DNA from 3 places in the Spiroplasma sp. DGKH1 genome. Region 3 is predicted to be linked to each of the others. Evidence: riboswitches for the same ligand, from Rfam matches in the RefSeq annotation. Region 3 holds a riboswitch; each other region holds the start of a gene.
The links. Region 3 has a riboswitch for cobalamin ahead of nrdF (class 1b ribonucleoside-diphosphate reductase subunit beta). Riboswitches for the same ligand answer to the same signal wherever they lie in the genome.
Positions count from the first base shown of each region.

Region 1: another riboswitch for cobalamin. It lies ahead of QPK10_RS00805 (hypothetical protein); the one in region 3 lies ahead of nrdF (class 1b ribonucleoside-diphosphate reductase subunit beta).
Region 2: another riboswitch for cobalamin. It lies ahead of QPK10_RS01565 (anaerobic ribonucleoside triphosphate reductase); the one in region 3 lies ahead of nrdF (class 1b ribonucleoside-diphosphate reductase subunit beta).

Region 1 is NZ_JASTWG010000001.1:180,594-186,900, forward strand. It holds gene QPK10_RS00795 (lipoprotein) at 1-927, opposite strand, end outside; gene QPK10_RS00800 (hypothetical protein) at 940-1,671, opposite strand; gene QPK10_RS00805 (hypothetical protein) at 1,676-2,173, opposite strand; cobalamin riboswitch at 2,340-2,510, opposite strand; gene QPK10_RS00810 (hypothetical protein) at 2,582-4,711, opposite strand; gene QPK10_RS00815 (ABC transporter permease) at 4,831-5,628, opposite strand; gene QPK10_RS00820 (ABC transporter permease) at 5,630-6,307, opposite strand, start outside.
Region 2 is NZ_JASTWG010000002.1:2,401-8,707, forward strand. It holds gene QPK10_RS01555 (hypothetical protein) at 1-1,326, opposite strand, end outside; gene nrdG (anaerobic ribonucleoside-triphosphate reductase activating protein) at 1,424-1,909, opposite strand; gene QPK10_RS01565 (anaerobic ribonucleoside triphosphate reductase) at 1,917-4,139, opposite strand; cobalamin riboswitch at 4,313-4,484, opposite strand; gene ilvA (threonine ammonia-lyase) at 4,569-5,540, opposite strand; gene QPK10_RS01575 (lipoprotein) at 5,661-6,200, opposite strand.
Region 3 is NZ_JASTWG010000007.1:74,592-80,898, forward strand. It holds gene lepA (translation elongation factor 4) at 1-367, opposite strand, end outside; gene rpsO (30S ribosomal protein S15) at 477-743, opposite strand; gene nrdE (class 1b ribonucleoside-diphosphate reductase subunit alpha) at 926-3,085, opposite strand; gene nrdI (class Ib ribonucleoside-diphosphate reductase assembly flavoprotein NrdI) at 3,091-3,546, opposite strand; gene nrdF (class 1b ribonucleoside-diphosphate reductase subunit beta) at 3,562-4,584, opposite strand; cobalamin riboswitch at 4,932-5,110, opposite strand; gene QPK10_RS06030 (hypothetical protein) at 5,179-6,307, opposite strand, start outside.

The DNA.
Region 1 (6,307 bases), on a different contig from region 3:
ATTAATAATTGGTAATTGGGGTGATGAAAAAGCTAAATGATCTTTTGTTCACTCTTGTTGATTAGGAGTATCATAAATTTGAAACATAAATCCCCAGTGGGGTAATGAATAAGTAACTACTTCCCCATTATTATTAATTCAATATTCATTTGAATTAACTTCCAAACGAAAAACATGCTTCTGAGTTGTGGCATGTAATTTAAACAATCCCTTTGCTACTACACTTAGCGGCACATTCATACCCGGATTACCCGCTGCTCACTGGTTATATAAATCTAATTCTGAATAGACAATTGAGGGATTTTTTAAATCCGGGATATTTTTTTCAGTCGATAATAGTTTCTCTCAATGGTTTGAATTTCATCAAGTTGCGCGGTCTTCTCCTTTATACTTATAAGACATTGAAGCAAATTTAATAAAATCTTCACGTGCAGCATCACTTCAAGTTGTTTTTGCCTTGCTACTATTTAAAATATCATCAAATTTCTGGTGGGCCATTAATGCTACGCCACCGGCCGAAGTATCTTGGGTAATAAACTGGTTACTTTCAAAATTACTATCAAAAGTTATTGGTTCTTTTCCTTTTGTTGTCATTCCCATATCAGCAGTATCAATTAATTGTAGATACTGCGTCGCTTCTGTTAAATTATTAGCTGCTTGTAAATAAATAAAAAGATTATTATTTTTTGCAATATCTAAATAATCACGCTGATCCCAAATTGTTTTAGTATTGGTATCAACATAATAATTCTCATAAGCTACTCTGACTGTTTCTTTGTTTTCAACGACCGCTTTGGCAAAAGTTTTTACTCACGCCGGTTCTTGATATTGTTGATTGTTTGTTTGATCATTTAAACACCCCACCAATGGTGTTGTAATAGTGGTTAATAAAGTTAGACTCGTAAATATTGTTAATAATTTTTTCATTCTTAAATGTAACTACCTTTCTTGTGTTTTTTCATTTTCGCTTAATGGTTCTAATGGTTTCATTTCTAATGATGAAGTTGTTTCTAATTTTGCTTGGGTTTTTTTGGAAAAAATATTATAGGAAATAATACGTTTATCATCTTCATAAAATAAATAATATTGGAGATGGTTAACTCATAGTCTGGTTAAGGGATAAAATAAAACCCCGGCCATCATAATATTTCCCGCACAGTGAATACCATCATAAGATAACCCGTTTAATCATCAAGCAATTAAGGCAAAACTTTGCCCCCCATTGATTTGATTGCCAATGATGACCACTAACAGTCAGTTAATAACAGCAAAAACAAAACCAAATAATAACCCAAAAAGACCAGCAATAATAATAAAAGTTCACCATCATCTGAGAATTAACGGACGACAAACGCGTCCAAGTACCGCTAAAAGTGGCCAAATAATTAAGTATGGTAAAAACCAACTTAAATTAAAGCCCCAGTATAAACCATCAAGAAAACAAAAAATTAAACTAATACCAAAACTCATATAAAAAGGAAAATAAACTCCAGCAAATAAAATTAATAATGTCACTGGCTCAATGTTCGGTAAAAAAGCCATTGCTTCTTTTAAAGCAAAAACTAACGCCGCATAAATTGGAATTAAGCAAATTTGAATTAAAGTTTTAATAGTATAGGGACGCTTATGAAACAAAAATTTTGTTTTTAGTCTACCTCAAAAATTTTTCATAATTTTATTGTGTAACTAACATTAAATTAAAAATATCATTATTTTTCAAGAATAAATCATCAATCCCCACCCCACAAATATCAGGAATATTGCTTTTAGGATCAGTATTACCCTTACATTTTGAATTTGTGGGACTGGTAATTGCTCAATATTCAGAATCATGAGCTGTTTTTTTAATTCATCCGTTGTTAGTATTAACTCCTTCTAGCCAATGTCCTAAAGAACCACTGGCAATAACCTCAAAGCTATCAGGATAATTTTGCATTAAATCTCCTAATGTTAACATTGTTGATTCATAGTTGGAACTAAACAACATTTCATGGACCGGTTTTGTCGCATCGTAGGCATTAATTTTTATTTTTAAAGTATTATCAACCCGATTTTTTAATGCAAAATACTTTGGTAAATATGTAATGTTTAAGATTACCGAAGCACTAAAAATAATACTCGCAATGGCAATTATTAACCACATTACTCAATTTTTTTTATTAGTTTTATTCATATTGTTCTCCTTTAATTATGAGTTCTTAACAACTAAAAAAACGCTTTTGGAGCGTTTTGAATAATTATTAATTAGTAGGTTTTGGTTAGAAAATCAACCTTCATTTTAACTACTAGTAAACAATTAATTATCCAAACCCCAGGGATAATAATTATCGTATTGATAATTGGTTTGTAAATTTTTAGATCGGTCTACTGGCTTAGCTTCATTTTACTTACTATTCCTTCTCAAGATCTTTATCTCAATGGATTTTTATAGTGTTCATCAGCATTACAGTTGCTGGGACAGCCTAGGACTTGCACCTAATTCCCGTAATATCCAAAATTTGCTTTTTTAAGTTGTTATCTTAATAATATGAAGAAGTTGTCAAAATTGCAAGCATTATTTTATTTTTTACATCTAAATAAACTATTTATTATTTAATTCATATAAATAAAGATGATTTATATCAGCACTAACTACTGAAAAAAATAATTTATGATCAGAAGTCTCAAAAAAACCAGCAGCATAACTCTCTAACATGTTAGCAACCACAATTCTAATTGTACCATCATCATTCAATTGTAAAATTTGATGACTCCCATAATTGAAAGCCAAAATAGTGCCATCATCCAATTGCGCAATAGTCTGAACAAGAGTAGCGGTTTGTGATAAAAGTTTAAAATTATCTGATCCAATTTCTCAAGAATAAATATTATTCTCTGTAACAATTTTTATCAAATCCCCAAAATTTGGATTTTTATTAATTAATAAAAATCCAATAACTTTCCCACCGTGATTAGACGTTTCATAGAAATCATATGTTTTTTTAAGTGTTCAATCAAAATCAAAAATATAAATATATTTATCACTAGCAGCTAAAAACTGCCCATTAGAAAGTGGGAAAAAGTAAAGAATCTTATCAGGGCCACTAAATTTTTTAAGCAAAATTAACTTAGGTATTGATCCACTCAATTCTAAAGAATAAATTAGCAAATTATTAAAATTACCAGCAAAAACATAAATTTTACCATCTAACAACTGCACAATTTTATAAAATGTAATGTTAGATTCTGGAACATCAATGAAATCTTTTTTAAAAGAACCATCTCGATTTAACTCAACAATTTTTTTTCCTAAATTTAATAATATCGTTGAATCTTTCAATTCAGCTAATTTGGTATAATCAGTCGAAACTCCCCCTAAATTAGTCATATCAAAATGAGCAGTTTGTTTTTTTATTTTTCCAATATTAGGATTATATACTTGAAAATAAATTTCAATTGGTTCTACATTATCAGAAACATATATTTTGCTGTCTTTTTTTGCAGTCACTTTTGCAGTTGAAGAGGTAATTGACAACAACTCAATTTCTTCGATTTTTAGATCTTTATTTTTAGCAGCCAATGCTTTGCTAATAGTTTCAGATTTATTATTTACAATATTACCAATATTTGGCTCAATTAAATCTTGCGATACTAATTTTTTCCCACCAGTATTAAAATAAACCATCAAAGAATCACCAGGAATATAAACAGTACTATCTGGTTTAACAACAATTTTAGCTTCTGATTTATTATAGTTCTTAACTAATATTTGATTAATTTTTAAATTAGGATTTTCCTTGCCAAGATTATTTAAAACATCTTTTTCAATTGATGGATCATTAACTTCACCCACAATAATTTGGCTGCTCAAATCTGTTTTTAAAGTTACTACTTGCGGTAAAAAAGTAACAGTAACTTGTGAATTATATTCATAATGACCACTAGCTGATTTTGCCGCAATAACTGCTGATGTTCGTGTAGTATTTCTTAAAAAAATATCTTCAACAACTACTCTAGGATTATGCTTTTTTACTTCTGCTAAAATTGTTGAATCTTGATTATCGGCAATATGGCCTAAAACATTATCATCAAAATCTTCAGCTAAAGCAATAAGATTAACCCCGCCATTAAAATTATTACTTGTCACTTTTTTAGAAGCAGAAAAATAAAATCCTAATCCCGTAGCCAAACCAGCAGCCACCAACAAAATAAAAATTAAAAAAGAAATCAAAAAATTACGGCGCATCTTTGACATATGCTTTAAACTATGCAAATGCATCATGCCCAATTGATTAATTTTACTATCAACATTTTTTAAATAATTAATATCTTCACTATTTGAAATTGGATAATTTAGATTTGGCAGATCTTGTGAAACCAAAGTTGGTGGATCAAAAGCTTTATCTTTCTTTACTATATTATTAGGGGTTTCATTCAAAAAGACTTTATTATTATAAGGAATAACATTTTTACGAACAATATCCTTATAATCACCTTTTATATCAAACAAACTACTTTTTACAAATAGCCCAAAATGACGATTAGCACACCGTAAATATAAGACTATTTTAATATCATACTCTTCTTTTAATTCCACCAAACTCTTATTTCTAATTTCTAAAAATATTAAATTCTTTAAAAAATCTGGTCGAGTGGCCTTAATAGTATTTAATTTATTTTGTAATTCTGCTTGACATTGCGCACACAAAAAATTAGGAATCATATTTTTCATAGTTTTTTACCCTCTTTTTTATAAATTAGTATACGTTATATTATACATCAAAAAAAAAAAAAAAAGATTTATGACATTTTTATATTTTCAAACTAATTTAATCCTCTTAAAAGAAATGGTTAAATTCATTTTTTTACTTTACTAATTAAATAAATTATTAGTGCAAAAACTAAGATTCAAGAGCAAGAAATTACTAAGGGAACAGTGAGACTATCAAATAAATTGTAGGTTCCTTGGTCAACAATTGGATGGTGATTATATAAAGGCACAAAATTATACCACCCAAGAATCATCACTCCCATTGGGTAAGTAAAGGGTAAGCAATAACTAAAATATTTTAAATAATGACTAGCTTTAATTACTAATAAAGGTAAATATAGCCCTGATAAAAAGACAGCTAATAAAAATATAATCCCGGCTAATAACACTGTTACTTTAAAATTATTGAAAGCAATTCCTAGGCAAAAACCAATTAAACAAGCTAAAATAGAATTCAGAACAACAGCAATAAAAACATAAAATCAATTAATTCAACTAAAATTAATTTGAGAATTATAAACTAAAAACCCAAAACCCATAATTCACATTGAACTAATAATACTAATTAATAAATTATATAAAATTAAACTAACAATAAAATCTTTAACATTTACCATCAACACAGCTAAATGCTTATAAAACTTGGTAACTCGTAGTTCAGCAATCGTAATAGCAAGGTTAATTAAACCAATAGTGGGACCAATTGATAAAATAATGCCTGGTAATACAATAAAAGCAGCTTTTCCAGCCACTTGGCTGTTCATTAAACTTGCTAACTGGGTCATAATTACTAAGAAGATAACTGGTAACACAAAAACTAAAAATCATAATAAAATTGATTTATTTTGGTAACGTCAAATTAAGTGGAAAGTCTTCATTTTAATATGCCCCCTTGTTAAAATGGAAATACTTAAAATATCATCATCCTAAAATTACTAATAAAATAACACCAATTAAAACTAAACTAATTATTAATGGAATTGTTAAGTTGGAAAAAATACTATAATCACTAGCTTTGACAAGTGGTTGGCCAGTCACCGGAATAACCGGCGGAGAATAATATCAACTAACTAATAAAATTCCCATTGGGTAAGTAAAGGGTAAGCAATAGCTAATAATTGTTAAAAATAAATTATTTTTTAAAATTATGAGGGGCAGATATAACCCTGATAAGAAAATACTTAATAAAAAGATAACTAACGCAATAATAATACTTCATTTAAAATTATTAATAATAATTCCTAATAAGAACCCTAAACTGCAAGCTAAAATCGTACTAATAATAATTGCCAGACTAAATAATGGCCAGTTAATCCATTTAAAAGCATGCAGATAGGAATGATAGACACTAAAGCCAATCAACATTACTCATAATGTTCCTATTATAGTAACCAAGAGATTATATAATATTAAACTACCAAATAAAATTGGTAAGTTAATAGCACTAATTTTTAAATGCTTATAAAAAGTGGTATTCCGAATTTCAGAAATTGTAATTCCTAAATTAATTAACCCAATTAAGGGACTAATGGCTAAAATTGCCCCGGGGAGAGCTAA
Region 2 (6,307 bases), on a different contig from region 3:
GTTGTTTCTGTAATTATCATCAACCCACAAAATTTCAGAATTTCTATTTAATGAATTTAATTCCAGTGCTTTAGCTATTTGATCAATTAAAATATTAATACAATAAGTAGCAATTTGTTTATGATACTCATCATATTTAATTATTTTAATTTCGTAATTTTTTTTAATTAAATCTGGATTAACTTTATAGGTAATTTCTTTATTTTTCTCTTCAATCAATTTTCCATTAATATAAAAAAATTCATTTCGGTTAAGTTTATTGAATTTAATAATTATGGGATCATTATAAATTAGTCCTTTATTTGTTTCTAAATACTGAGATTCTTTTTTTTCTGCATTTTTAGAAATGTCACCATAATTTGTTGGGATAATAATAAGACGTTTTTTCATTGAATTAACTCAATATTCTTCAGATGCTACTCAATTTATTTTAAAACTAATTTTTCATAATTCTTTTGTTTTATTTTCAATATTATGCTGTGAAAAAACTACGGATACTTTTTCATTTAATTCATCATAGATAATATTTTCAATAAAATCTTCTAAAACTTCATAATCATTGCCAATAATATTTTGCAACAATATTATTAATTTATTTTTTATTTTACTTTTAAATTCATCATTTGTAATTGTTTCATCTCTTTTATCAAAATCAACTATACGAGGAAATTTTGACATTATTATTTTATCCAATTTCTTAAAATAAAATTTAGATGGTACTAATTGGATATATTTAAATTTTAAATTAAATGTTACATTTAATTCGCTAGGATTTAATAGTGATTTTTTTATATAAATACCAGTTCTTAATTTTATTCTATTATCTTCACAATATAATGCAAATCATATACTGTATAATGCTAATTTTCTATAATCATCCATAGAAGAATTCCCACGAACTGCAGTACCTTTTTTAGCAAGGTCAAAATTATTAGCAAGATCTAATATATAATTAAAGTTTTCTCTACCTTTAAACTTATGATCATCAATAACAATTTCATTTTTGGCAAGAGAAAAATTGACTGTTGGTACTAAATCAAGAAACTGTTTTTTTGTTAATCCATAGCTATCCAAGTCTAAAATAGTTATCGCTGAACTAGCATCAAAATAGGTTTTTTGTTTACTATTCAATTCCGTTTGATTTAAAGTTTTGGTGTAGGTTACACTTGATAAATCTATTTTTAAATTGTTTTTATTTTGGAGATTGTTAGTTTCATTATTCAGGATGGTTGAAACTTGGCCATTAACTGTCTGTTCAAGAGTGAAAGAAAGTGGGGTTGATATTAAAAAATTGCTAGCTGCAATAATTGTTAATAGTTTATTCATTAAGAATCCTCCTTTGTTATTAATTTCTCATAAATAATTTAACTAATAAAAAAAAGAATTCCTTTAAAAATAAAAAACTTGATTTAATAATTTCTAACTAATTATCAATAAAATCAAGTTTACCATTTTTTAAATAAATTGTCCGCTGATTACTGCTACCTTTAAAAGGAAGTGAGACATCTCTTAATTCCAAAACGAAACGCCCATCAATTAAGACATCAATATATTTTAAACACGCATTTAACTCTGGTTTGTTTATAATTTGTTCATATGTATAACCTGTATAACATCAAATATTTTTGTTAGTATATTTTTTCAAATATTCTAGCAGTTGTTTTAAAAATAGCGGGTCATAAAATGGGTCACCACCTGATAACGTTACACCATCCAATAACGGATTCGCATTAATTTGGTCAATAATTTCCGCAAGATATTTATCATCTAGAAGTTGACCATTATTAGGATTTCAGCTTCTAACATTATGGCAACCAAAACAAGCATGCCGACAACCCGCTAAATAAATACTATAACGTAACCCAAGGCCATCACTAGTTGTTTCCGGATAAATTTTTAAAACTTTAATGTTGAAGTTATTTATCTTCGTTAATTCCATGTTTTACCCGGTCATGTTCTTCTGATCTTTTCGCTGAATTTCAACTATTTAAATCACCAGTTAAATAACCAGTAATCCGGCGGATCCGGCGAATATTATTGCTTTGACATTTATCACATGCATAAGGAATAATTCCTGAAAATTGGCATTCTAAACAAACATCAACTGGATGATTAATTGATCCATAACCAATATTATTATCAAACATACATTTAACTATTTTTAAAATAACAGGAATGTTATATTTCATGGCGCCATCCAATTCAACATAGCTAATATGTCCACCTAATGTGATTGCATGGAATGGTGCTTCTTTTTTTATTTTTTCAAAAATGCTAATATCTTGTTTAACATCAACATGGAATGAATTAACATAATAATTACTGTCATTAACACCAGGGATAACTCCATATTTTTTAACATCCATTCTAGTAAAACGTCCCGATAATCCTTCGGCTGGAGTGGCAATAACTGAATAGTTTAAATTATATTTTTGTTTATATTGATTAGCAATTTCATTCATTGTTAATACTGCTTGGTATAATAAATCATATGCTGCATCTGATTCACCGTGGCCTTTTCCAAAGATCATTTTCATAGCATTATGCCCACCAATAAAACCAATTGTTAAACTACCCTGGTTAATCATATTTCCAACATATTCATCTTTTGAAATGTCCTTATGATGTTTTCATACATTATTTTTTACCATAAAAGGAAATTGCTTTAATAATGCTGTTTTTTGATAATCAAAACGTTCTTTTAACTGTTTAGCAATTAAAATACTCATTGTTCTTACTTTTTCTAAAAATAAGGCACTTACTTTTTTTAAAAAATCATCGTATGATAAATTTTCTTCTTTAACTTCTTTCACCGCTTCAATGGCTAAACGCGGTAAATTCATAGTTGTAAAAGAAATATTACCACGACCAACTGGTGTTTTATATCCATTAACATTTTCAAAAGTTCTTGTCCGGCAGCCCATCGTCGCAACTTCATTTAAATAATTATTTGGATCAGCAGGATTTCAATTTTCATGCTTATTAAATGGTGTATCTAAAAAAACAAAATTAGGAAATAACCGAGTTGAATTCGTTTGGCAAGCAAGAATCAATAAATCAAAGTTTTTAGTTTTATAATTTAGTAACCCCTTTTCAGCTTGTTTTCAATTATTAATTGCTAAATTAAAATCTTCTTCCGAGTAAGAAATTCCTGCTTTAACTTTAAAGATCTGAATAGGAAAAATTGGGGTTTCGTTTTTTCCAAGTCCTTTTTGAGTTGCTAATAATATTTGTCTTATCACCATTCTTCCTTCGGAAGAAGTATCAGTTCCATAATTTATTGATGAAAAAACAACTTGGTTTCCTCCTCGTGAATGCATTGTATTTAAATTATGAATAAATCCTTCCATTGCTTGGAAAGTTTCTTTTTCTGTTGTAAGATATCCCTCCTCAAAAGCAATTTTAACTTGGTTTATATTTAAATTTAATAATTTACTAATTTCAAGTTGTGCTTCTTTATTAAGTTGCAAATCAATAGTGTTAATTTTTGTTTGAATTAGTGCTTGTCAATTTGCTTGGCTTTTTAAATTATTTAATTTTAAAATAAATTCTAATTGTTTGACTAAATTTTTGCGAAATGATTTCAAAACACCAGGAGCTAAAAAATAATCAAAAGCTGGAATTGCTTGACCACCATGTTGTTCATTTTGGTGTGATTGAAAAACGATTGCTGCTAGTGTGGCATAAGACTGAATAGTTTGTGGTTCGCGAACCATTCCATTCTTTGTTCAAAAACCATTAGCAAAAATATCTTTTAAATCATACTGCACACATGTTGTTGTTTTTGATGGATAATAGTCTAAATCATGAATATGAATATCCCCATTTTGATGAGCATCACGATATTCCTTACTTAATAAAAAGCGTAAAGCATATTCTTTGGCAGTTGTTGCAGCCATATTCATCATTTGACCAGCTGGTGTATCTGCTGACATATTAGCATTTTCATAAGTTGAATCATTTTTTTCAACATTAACAATTTTCATTATTTCTTCTTTTAAGGCATCAATATCATATGATTTTAAAGGATTTTCTTTAGTAAAAATAGCAAACGAATTACTAATAATACTGCTTATTGTTGAAGTAGTTCCTCCATCAGTTTCTTTGTTATATAAAAACTTTTTGTCATTTAATTTCATTCCCGCTTTTCCCCGTTTCTGTTTTAATTATTATTTAAGTACTTTAAATAAACAAAAATAATATTTAGTTATCTTTGTTGTATTTGTTAATAAAATTCAATAATTTATTATTTTTCATTTTTGTAAAAATACAAAAATTAAATAAATTACAGGATTACTTTATTCCAGAAGTAATCAAAGTTCAAAAACATGGTAGGTCTACTGGCTTTACTTCAACCTACTTACTGCCCTTCCCAAGAAATTTTCTCAGTGGTTATTACAGTGTTCGTCAGTTTTACAGTTGCTGGTACAGCTTGTGCTTTTAACACAATTCCCTAATTAAAAACCATATTTATTTTATTTAATTTTTGAAAGATCAACATCTTTCATACTTAAACTATATCATAAATAAACCAAAATTTTTCATTTTTAAATTAAAAAAATAAACTCCTAACCGTCGTTTATATTTTCATTCAAAATCTCATTTAATTTAGATAAATCAATATTTCCACCCGAAATAATGATTGTCACATTAGTATTTTGTATTAATTTAATTTTTTCAGATAAAACTCCTGCATAAGCTACAGCGCCAGCACCTTCTGCTAAAATTTTGTCTTTTGCTAATAAAAACAAAATTGCTTCTTTAACTTCTTTCTCTGAAACAGTAACAATTTCATCAACATATTGTTTACAAATTTCAAAAGTAATTAAACCAATTTTTTGCACATTAATACCATCCGCAATTGTTTTACTAGGTTCAACTTCAATTGATCTATCAAACTCAAAGGCTTTAGTTAAAGATGGCACATTTTCAACTTCAACACCAATAATTTTAACTTCTGGATTTAATGTTTTTGCGGCAATAGCAATACCTGAAATTAAACCGCCACCACCAACGGGAACAATTATTGTATCTAAACCTTTAACTTGTTCAATTAATTCTAATCCAATAGTACCTTGCCCACTAATAACCTCTTCATCATCAAAAGCATGTACAAATGTTAATTGCTGTAATTTTTGAACTTCTAATGCAGTTTTTAACGCCCCATCAAAATTAGAACCAGATAAAATAATATCTGCACCATATAATTTAGTTGCCTCAATTTTTGATTTTGGTGCATTTTCTGGCATTACTATAGTACATCTAGTATTTGTTAATAAACATGCCAAGGCAACACCTTGAGCATGATTGCCAGCAGATGCAGCAATAATCCCTTTAGCACGTTCGGCTTCATTCAAAGAAAGAATCTTATTTAAACTTCCTCTAATTTTGAAACTTCCTGTTCGTTGTAAATTCTCTAATTTTAAATATATTTCCGCATTAAGCATTTTTGATAGTGCCAAATCATGAATTATATTATCAGAGTTAATATAATCACTAATTCTATCTCGTGCTTCCTTAATTTTATCAATAGTAATCATCAGGGAAAACCTCTCTTGTATATGTGTCTTTGTTTTCATATATATTCTATTCCTTTAAATTTAAAAAACAATGAAATCCTAAAAATAATATATAATTTAAAAAACTAAGAAATTATATTCTTAGTTTTTTTCAAATTCTAAACTACCTGAATTAGTAAAGTTTATTGTTTTATCACCACTAGTTAGGTCAACATTAACATTTCAATTGGCTGTAAACTTTGTATCATCGCCAGTTTTAACAAATGTGCTTGTTCCTTTCTCTCCAATAGTAATTTGGGATAAATCATAATTACCCATTGGGTCCAAACTTTCGGAATTAAACCCTAAACTAGTAATAAAATTACCCAAGTATACTATACCTGTAGCAGATAAGATGCTCATTGGTATGTCAACACCATTAATTTTGGCCGAATTCATATCCATTATATTGTCAGGTATTAATGATAATGTCCCTTGACCTTTTTGAGCTAATGAATAACTACCATCACTATTTTTAGTAAATAAATGACTAACAAAAGTAAAAGTAATATAACTATTAATAGCTTTTTGTGCTTCTTCTGTAATCCCCGTTGTTGTTTCTTCTTTATGGCAAGCAACAATGTTACTTGCTCCGGTTGCTGTTAAACCAACAGCGCCAAAAATTGCTAATAACTTTTTCATTTCTTTATTTTCCTTTCTTTTAAAAATTTTAGGGAAATAAAATAATATAGTTATTACAATTGCTATAAATGAAGTTAATAAGTTTTTAACTTTCCCTGCTAATATCT
Region 3 (6,307 bases):
CAATTGCTAAATAAACATTTGCTAAGGTTTGGGCCTCTATTCCTTGGGCCGCATCAACTACTAATAGTGCTCCTTCACAAGCAGCTAAACTTCGAGATACTTCGTAGGTAAAATCAACATGGCCAGGAGTATCAATTAAATGAAAAATATAATCTTCACCATTTTTAGCATGGTATGTTAGTTGGACTGAATTTAATTTAATTGTAATTCCCCGTTCACGTTCTAAATCCATCGAATCTAATAACTGGTTTTGCATTTCCCGCTTTTCCACGGTCCCAGTCAATTCTAAAATTCGATCAGCTAAAGTTGATTTTCCGTGGTCAATATGGGCAATAATACAAAAATTGCGAATATGTGATTTTTCCATTAATTAACTTCCTTCTTTTTACATTAATCTTGTAATCTCTAATAATTATAAAGGATAAATTGCATAAATAACATTAAAATAAAAAAATCACGGATGTGATTTTCTCCTTTTATTTTCTAATTTTTAACGCTTCAATAATAGCTTTATAACGTTCAAAATCTTTGTTTGCTAAATATGATAACAAGTGTTTTCTTTGCGCAACATTTTTTAACAAACTACGACGTGAAGTAATATCTTTTTTATGGGTTTGTAAATGCTCTGTGGCGTTATTAATTTCTTGAGTTAGAATTGCAATTTGCACTTCTGGTAACCCTGTATCATTTTTATTACGACCGTATTTTGCTACAATTTCAGCTTTTTGTTCTTTAGTCAACATTACGTAATATTCTCCCTTCATTTAATGGTTTATTTAATGTCAGATCAAAGTAATTAACAAAGGGTGATGTTAATAACAACGAAATAACAACCTTATTAATCATAGCGGATTATTAAATGAAATTCAATAAAAATTAACGAAAAAATATAACTAATCATCGCAACTATAATTATTAAACTATATTAAATTACACAAGCATCACATTCATAATTTTCACTATCTGCTAATACTTCTTGACGGACACGAACATAATAAATTGAGGAACATCCTTGTTTAAAAGCTCTAATATATGCTTTATTTAAATCACGAGTGGTCGCGGTATCAGTCATAAATAATGTTAATGAGATTGCTTGGTCAACATGCTGCTGGGCAGCGGCGGCAATATCAATAATTGGGTTTGGCCCAACTTCATAAGCACCTAAAGCATAATAGCCCATATTATCAAAATTAATTTGGTAAGCAGGCACATATACCCGCCCTAATTTTCCTTCCTTGCGAACTTCAACAGGAGCAACTACAGGTTGTAAACTTGGTGTACATGATGAAAGATAACTAATCGAGCCAGTGGGAGCGACAGCCATTAAATGAGAATTAGCCAGTCCCGTAGTTTTAATTTGTTCACATAACATAATTCAATCTTGTTGTGTTGGAATTGTCACATTATATTTGGTAAATAATGCTTTGACTTTATCAGTTTGCGGTTGGTAATGGTTTGGTGCACACTTGGTATATTTATCGAAATAAGAACCATCGGCAAATTTAGATTCCCGAAAGCCGTTAAAAACACCAACTTGCTGAGCCAATTGATTTGATGCTTTAAAAGCATGGTAGGCCATTACATAGAAAAAGATATTTGTAAAATCAATTGCTTCTGGAGAATTATAAAATATATGATTAGTTGCTAAAAAACCATGGAGATTCATCGCTCCGAGACCAACCGCATGGTTTTTTTGGTTACCATATTCAATTGAAGGGGCACTAGCAAGATCACTATTACGTGATACATGGTCTAAGGCTTTAATTGCTTGATAAATTGCACTAGCAAACTCGCTACCACTTTCCATCATTTTGGCAATATTAACACTCCCTAAATTACAACAAATGTCTTCCCCAATTTTTTTAAAGCTAAGATCTTCATTATATTCACTCGGCGTACTTACCTGAACAATTTCACTACATAAGTTACTCATTACAATCCGCCCGGGATGGGCATTTCGATTATTAACCGTGTCATCAAATAACAAATATGGATAGCCACTTTCAAAATGCAGCTCTGCAATTGTTTGAAATAATTTTCGAGCATCAATAAAGGTTTTTTTAATATCAGGATTATTTAACATATTATAGTATTCTTTAGTAATGGCAATGTCACTCAGTGGTTTGCCATAGACTTTTTGAACATCATAAGGACTAAACAATGCCATTTTTTCATTATTTTTTGCTAATTCAAAGGTAATGTCCGGAATCACAACTCCTAATGATAAAGATTTAATCCGAATTTTTTCATCCGCATTTTCTCGTTTGGTATCTAAAAATAACATAATATCAGGATGATGAACATTTAAATATACGGCCCCCGCTCCTTGGCGTTGACCTAATTGATTAGCATATGAAAAGGAATCTTCCAAAATTTTCATCACCGGAATAACTCCCGTGGCTTGGTTCGCAATATTTTTAATTGGGGCCCCAAATTCGCGCAGGTTAGTTAAACATAAAGCCACTCCCCCACCACGTTTTGACAACTGTAAGGAAGTTGAAATTGCCCGACAAATTGATTCCATATTATCTTCAACTCTTAATAAATAACACGAGATATATTCTCCCCGTTGTTTTTTCCCCGCGTTTAAAAAAGTGGGAGTTGCAGGTTGAAAACGCCCTAACATCATTTCTTTTAGAATTGCTTGCGCAGCTTCAAAATCTCCATCCCCAAAAAATAATGCATTCATTACTACCCGGTCTTCATATGTTTCTAAGTATTGTTGATTATCAAACGTTTTTAAAGCATAAGCGTTAAAAAATTTTAATGCTCCCATAAAACTAGGAAAATGATGTTGATAGCTTTTAGCAAGAGCTATTAATTTTTCAATTTCCGCAATTTGATATTTATTAATAATTGTTTCATCATAGTATTGTTCTTTGACTAAGTAAGTGATCCGTTCTTTAACATCTGCAAACTTTTTAAGATTTGGTAACACATGGTGGTTTAAATAACTTTCAGCAGCTAACACGTCTAATTGAAAATTATCTTTTCCCCGCTCAAATAGTTTTGATTTTGCATTTAAAGCAATGTATTCTTCATTATCTCCATTATTTGCTAACAGAGAAACTTTATTTGTCTTCATAAATTCTATTCCTTTCAAAAATCACTTAATATTTTTTTGATAGTTTTGACATCATGTTGAGTTCCTAGTAATTCAAATTGGTATAATAATGGAACCTGTAATTTTTTGGAAAGAATTGGTCCAGCTACCGCAAAGGTGTCACCAAAATTAGTATTTCCCGAGGCAATTACCCCGCGACAAAATTGGCGATTTTGGTGGTTATTTAAAAATTTAATTACTTGCTTAGGAACTGCTCCTTTATAATCATTGCCCCCACCCCCATATGTGGGACAAATCAAAACATAATCTTTGTCAACTAAGATTTCTTCTGATAAATCATAGGGAATTCGTGTGTTTTTAATATTTAGTTTTTGAATAAAGCGGTGAGTATTATTTGATGTTGAAGAAAAATAAACAACATACATTTCACCGGTTGGTTTGGTAACTGTGTGGTCGGAAACTCTAATAATATCCTCATGCATAATTATTCCTCACGTTTAAAATTCTCAATCTTCATCTTCAGTTTCTTCTGTAATTCCCATTACATACGAAGAACCATTTCCAGAAAAGAAATCATGGTTCTCATCGGCGCGGGCTGATAACTGAGTAAAAATCTCGGGAGCAATTCTTGTTTCTTCTTCACTAAACGGTGATTCGTAACCTAAATTTTGTAAAAATTTCCCAGCATTATATAAACTAAAGCGAATCGCATCTTCAGCTAAGCCAAAACCTTCATAAAGTTCATGTAAATATTTTTTTTCTAAAATAATTAACTCATTTAGTAAATCAAAAACAAATTGTTTCATTTCTTCTTGTTGGGCTCGTGGTAATTTAGCAACTTTTTGTTGGTATTTATAACCACTATAATAGTTATGAATAACCTTGTCTCTTAAAATTAACCGGATAATATCAGAAGTATTTGGGAGCTTACCACGTGCTGATAAGTAAAATGGTAAATAAAATCCCCCATATAATAAAAATCCTGGCATTAGAGCAGCGGCAACTTTTGATTTTAACGGATCATCCCCAACATAATATGGAATTAATGCTTGAGCCCGTTCTTGTAAACTTTTTGTGTTAATTACTCATTCATGGGCTTCTTCAATTTGCTCACTTGAACATAAAGTTGAAAAAATAGTTCCGTATGATCTGGCATGAACAGCAACCATAAAGGCAAAGTTGGTATAAATAACTTGTTCATGGTCGGTTAATGAGTTAGGAACTTGGGCAACATCACCAACCGTTGCTTGGATTGTATCTAATAGTGTTAAACCAGTAAATGTCCGGGTAATTAGTTGCTGTCATTCTGGATTTAAAGTACGTCATGATGTTAAATCATTAGAAACTGGAATTTTTTCTGGTAATCAAAAATTCTGGGTAATTCTGGTTCATACTTCTAAATCTTTATCATCATTAATGACGTTTCAATTAACTGACCGCATTTTCCCCTGAAAATTATTTTGAGCATATTCAAGGGGTGAAAGTGAATCTTGATAATATTTATTTTTTTGTACTGCCATAATTGCTCCTTTCAAAGATATATTAAAAATATCTAGCTAAAATAATTTAGTAATTGCTTAATTAGCGATACTAAAATAAACCCAAAAGTAATCTGGATTTTTTAAATTATTCAACAATATTAAGTCCCGTTCAATGCTAATGGGAGTTGTTAATAAATTATGAAGAGTTAACAAAAAACTTGTAATAATCCCTAAAACAACTTTTCCTTGACAACTAAAAAGCATTCACTTCATTAGGGAAAGGAGTACAAATATTTTTAAATTATTTAAAAGTAATCAAAAAAAGCATGCGCAAGATTATTAAAGATTACAAAATAATTTTGTTATTTCATTCCCAGGAATAACATAAATTTAGTGAGATAACAGACTGGTTTCCTGGCTTAGCATCATTTTACTAGTTACCCTTCTCAAAGTTTCCTTTAATGGCAATGTAACGTTCATCCGCATCACAGTTGCTGGGACAGCAAGAGAATCTAACTCTTTTCCCAAACATCTATTATTCCAAAGCTATTTAGTTGTAAACATATCTTACTATATTATTTTTAATTTGTAAAATAATAAAAAAAGAATAATAATTATTCTTTTTTTCCTTAATTATAAAGTTTTTTCGTTTTCATCGGCATTCATTGAAGAACACTCATAGGAGTCAAGACGCGATATCATCCCTATTTTAAGTCTTTTTTCTACATTAATTTTTTTTCGTAATAATAATTGTTCTCTTTTTTTAATTTTTTTTACTTGGGTTACTATTAATTCGCCCTCATCAATTTCTTGTTTTCATTTTTCTTGAATTTTATGAATAATATTTAAATAATTATCTATTAATTTTTGGTTAAAAACTTGGTAATGATTATTAGCCACTATAAATCTTAATAACCGACTTTGAGCATTTAAAACATTTCATAAAAAAGTTTCAAATTCTCCAGTATCACTAAAAATAACATCAGCCATTTTACGTTCTTTCTTTTTAAACTTCCTATCACTTAAAATTTTCTCCTTAAAGTTTTTAAAAAAAGCAGATAATTTTTGTTTTTTAATATAGCCTCATTCTTGATAACCCATAATTTTAAATTGTTCACTAAAATCAACCATTTCTTTTGTGCGAATTTTAAAAGAATTTAAAAATTTAAAATAATGTTGTGCTATATCAATAATAAGAATTCGATCATGGAATTTTAAAAGTACATTTAATTGATTAACTTCGGTTTTAATTTTATGCAAATAAAATTTTGCATAAAATTCAAATAGCTGCGGATTAGACTTAAGTTCAGCAAAACTAATCATTTCATCATCTTCAATAATAACATATCTTTCTAAAATTTTTTCAAAAGATAATTTATTAAGGACACTAAGAATTTCAAGATATTTTGGTTCTGGTTTCCTATTAGTTGCTGAAGAATCATCTTGAGAAGTATTTACTGCTGAAGTTTCTGATTCAACTTCGCGAATTTCTAATTTAACTTTATGGGGGTGAATTGTGATGGTCGGAATAATTGATCCTTGGTATTTACTAAACTTAAAAATAAAATTTGTCGATTCCGAAAATAATAATTGTTCTAAGTTTATTTGCAATTGTTGGTATATTGTTAACATACTTTCTATTTTCGTAAACATTTTTTCTCATACTCAATAAACTTCAAAAGGTTGACGTTTATATTTACTTATTTCAAGTAATTCATTAAGGTTAACTATTTCTGGTAAGTCTAAAGCAGGAATATTTTTT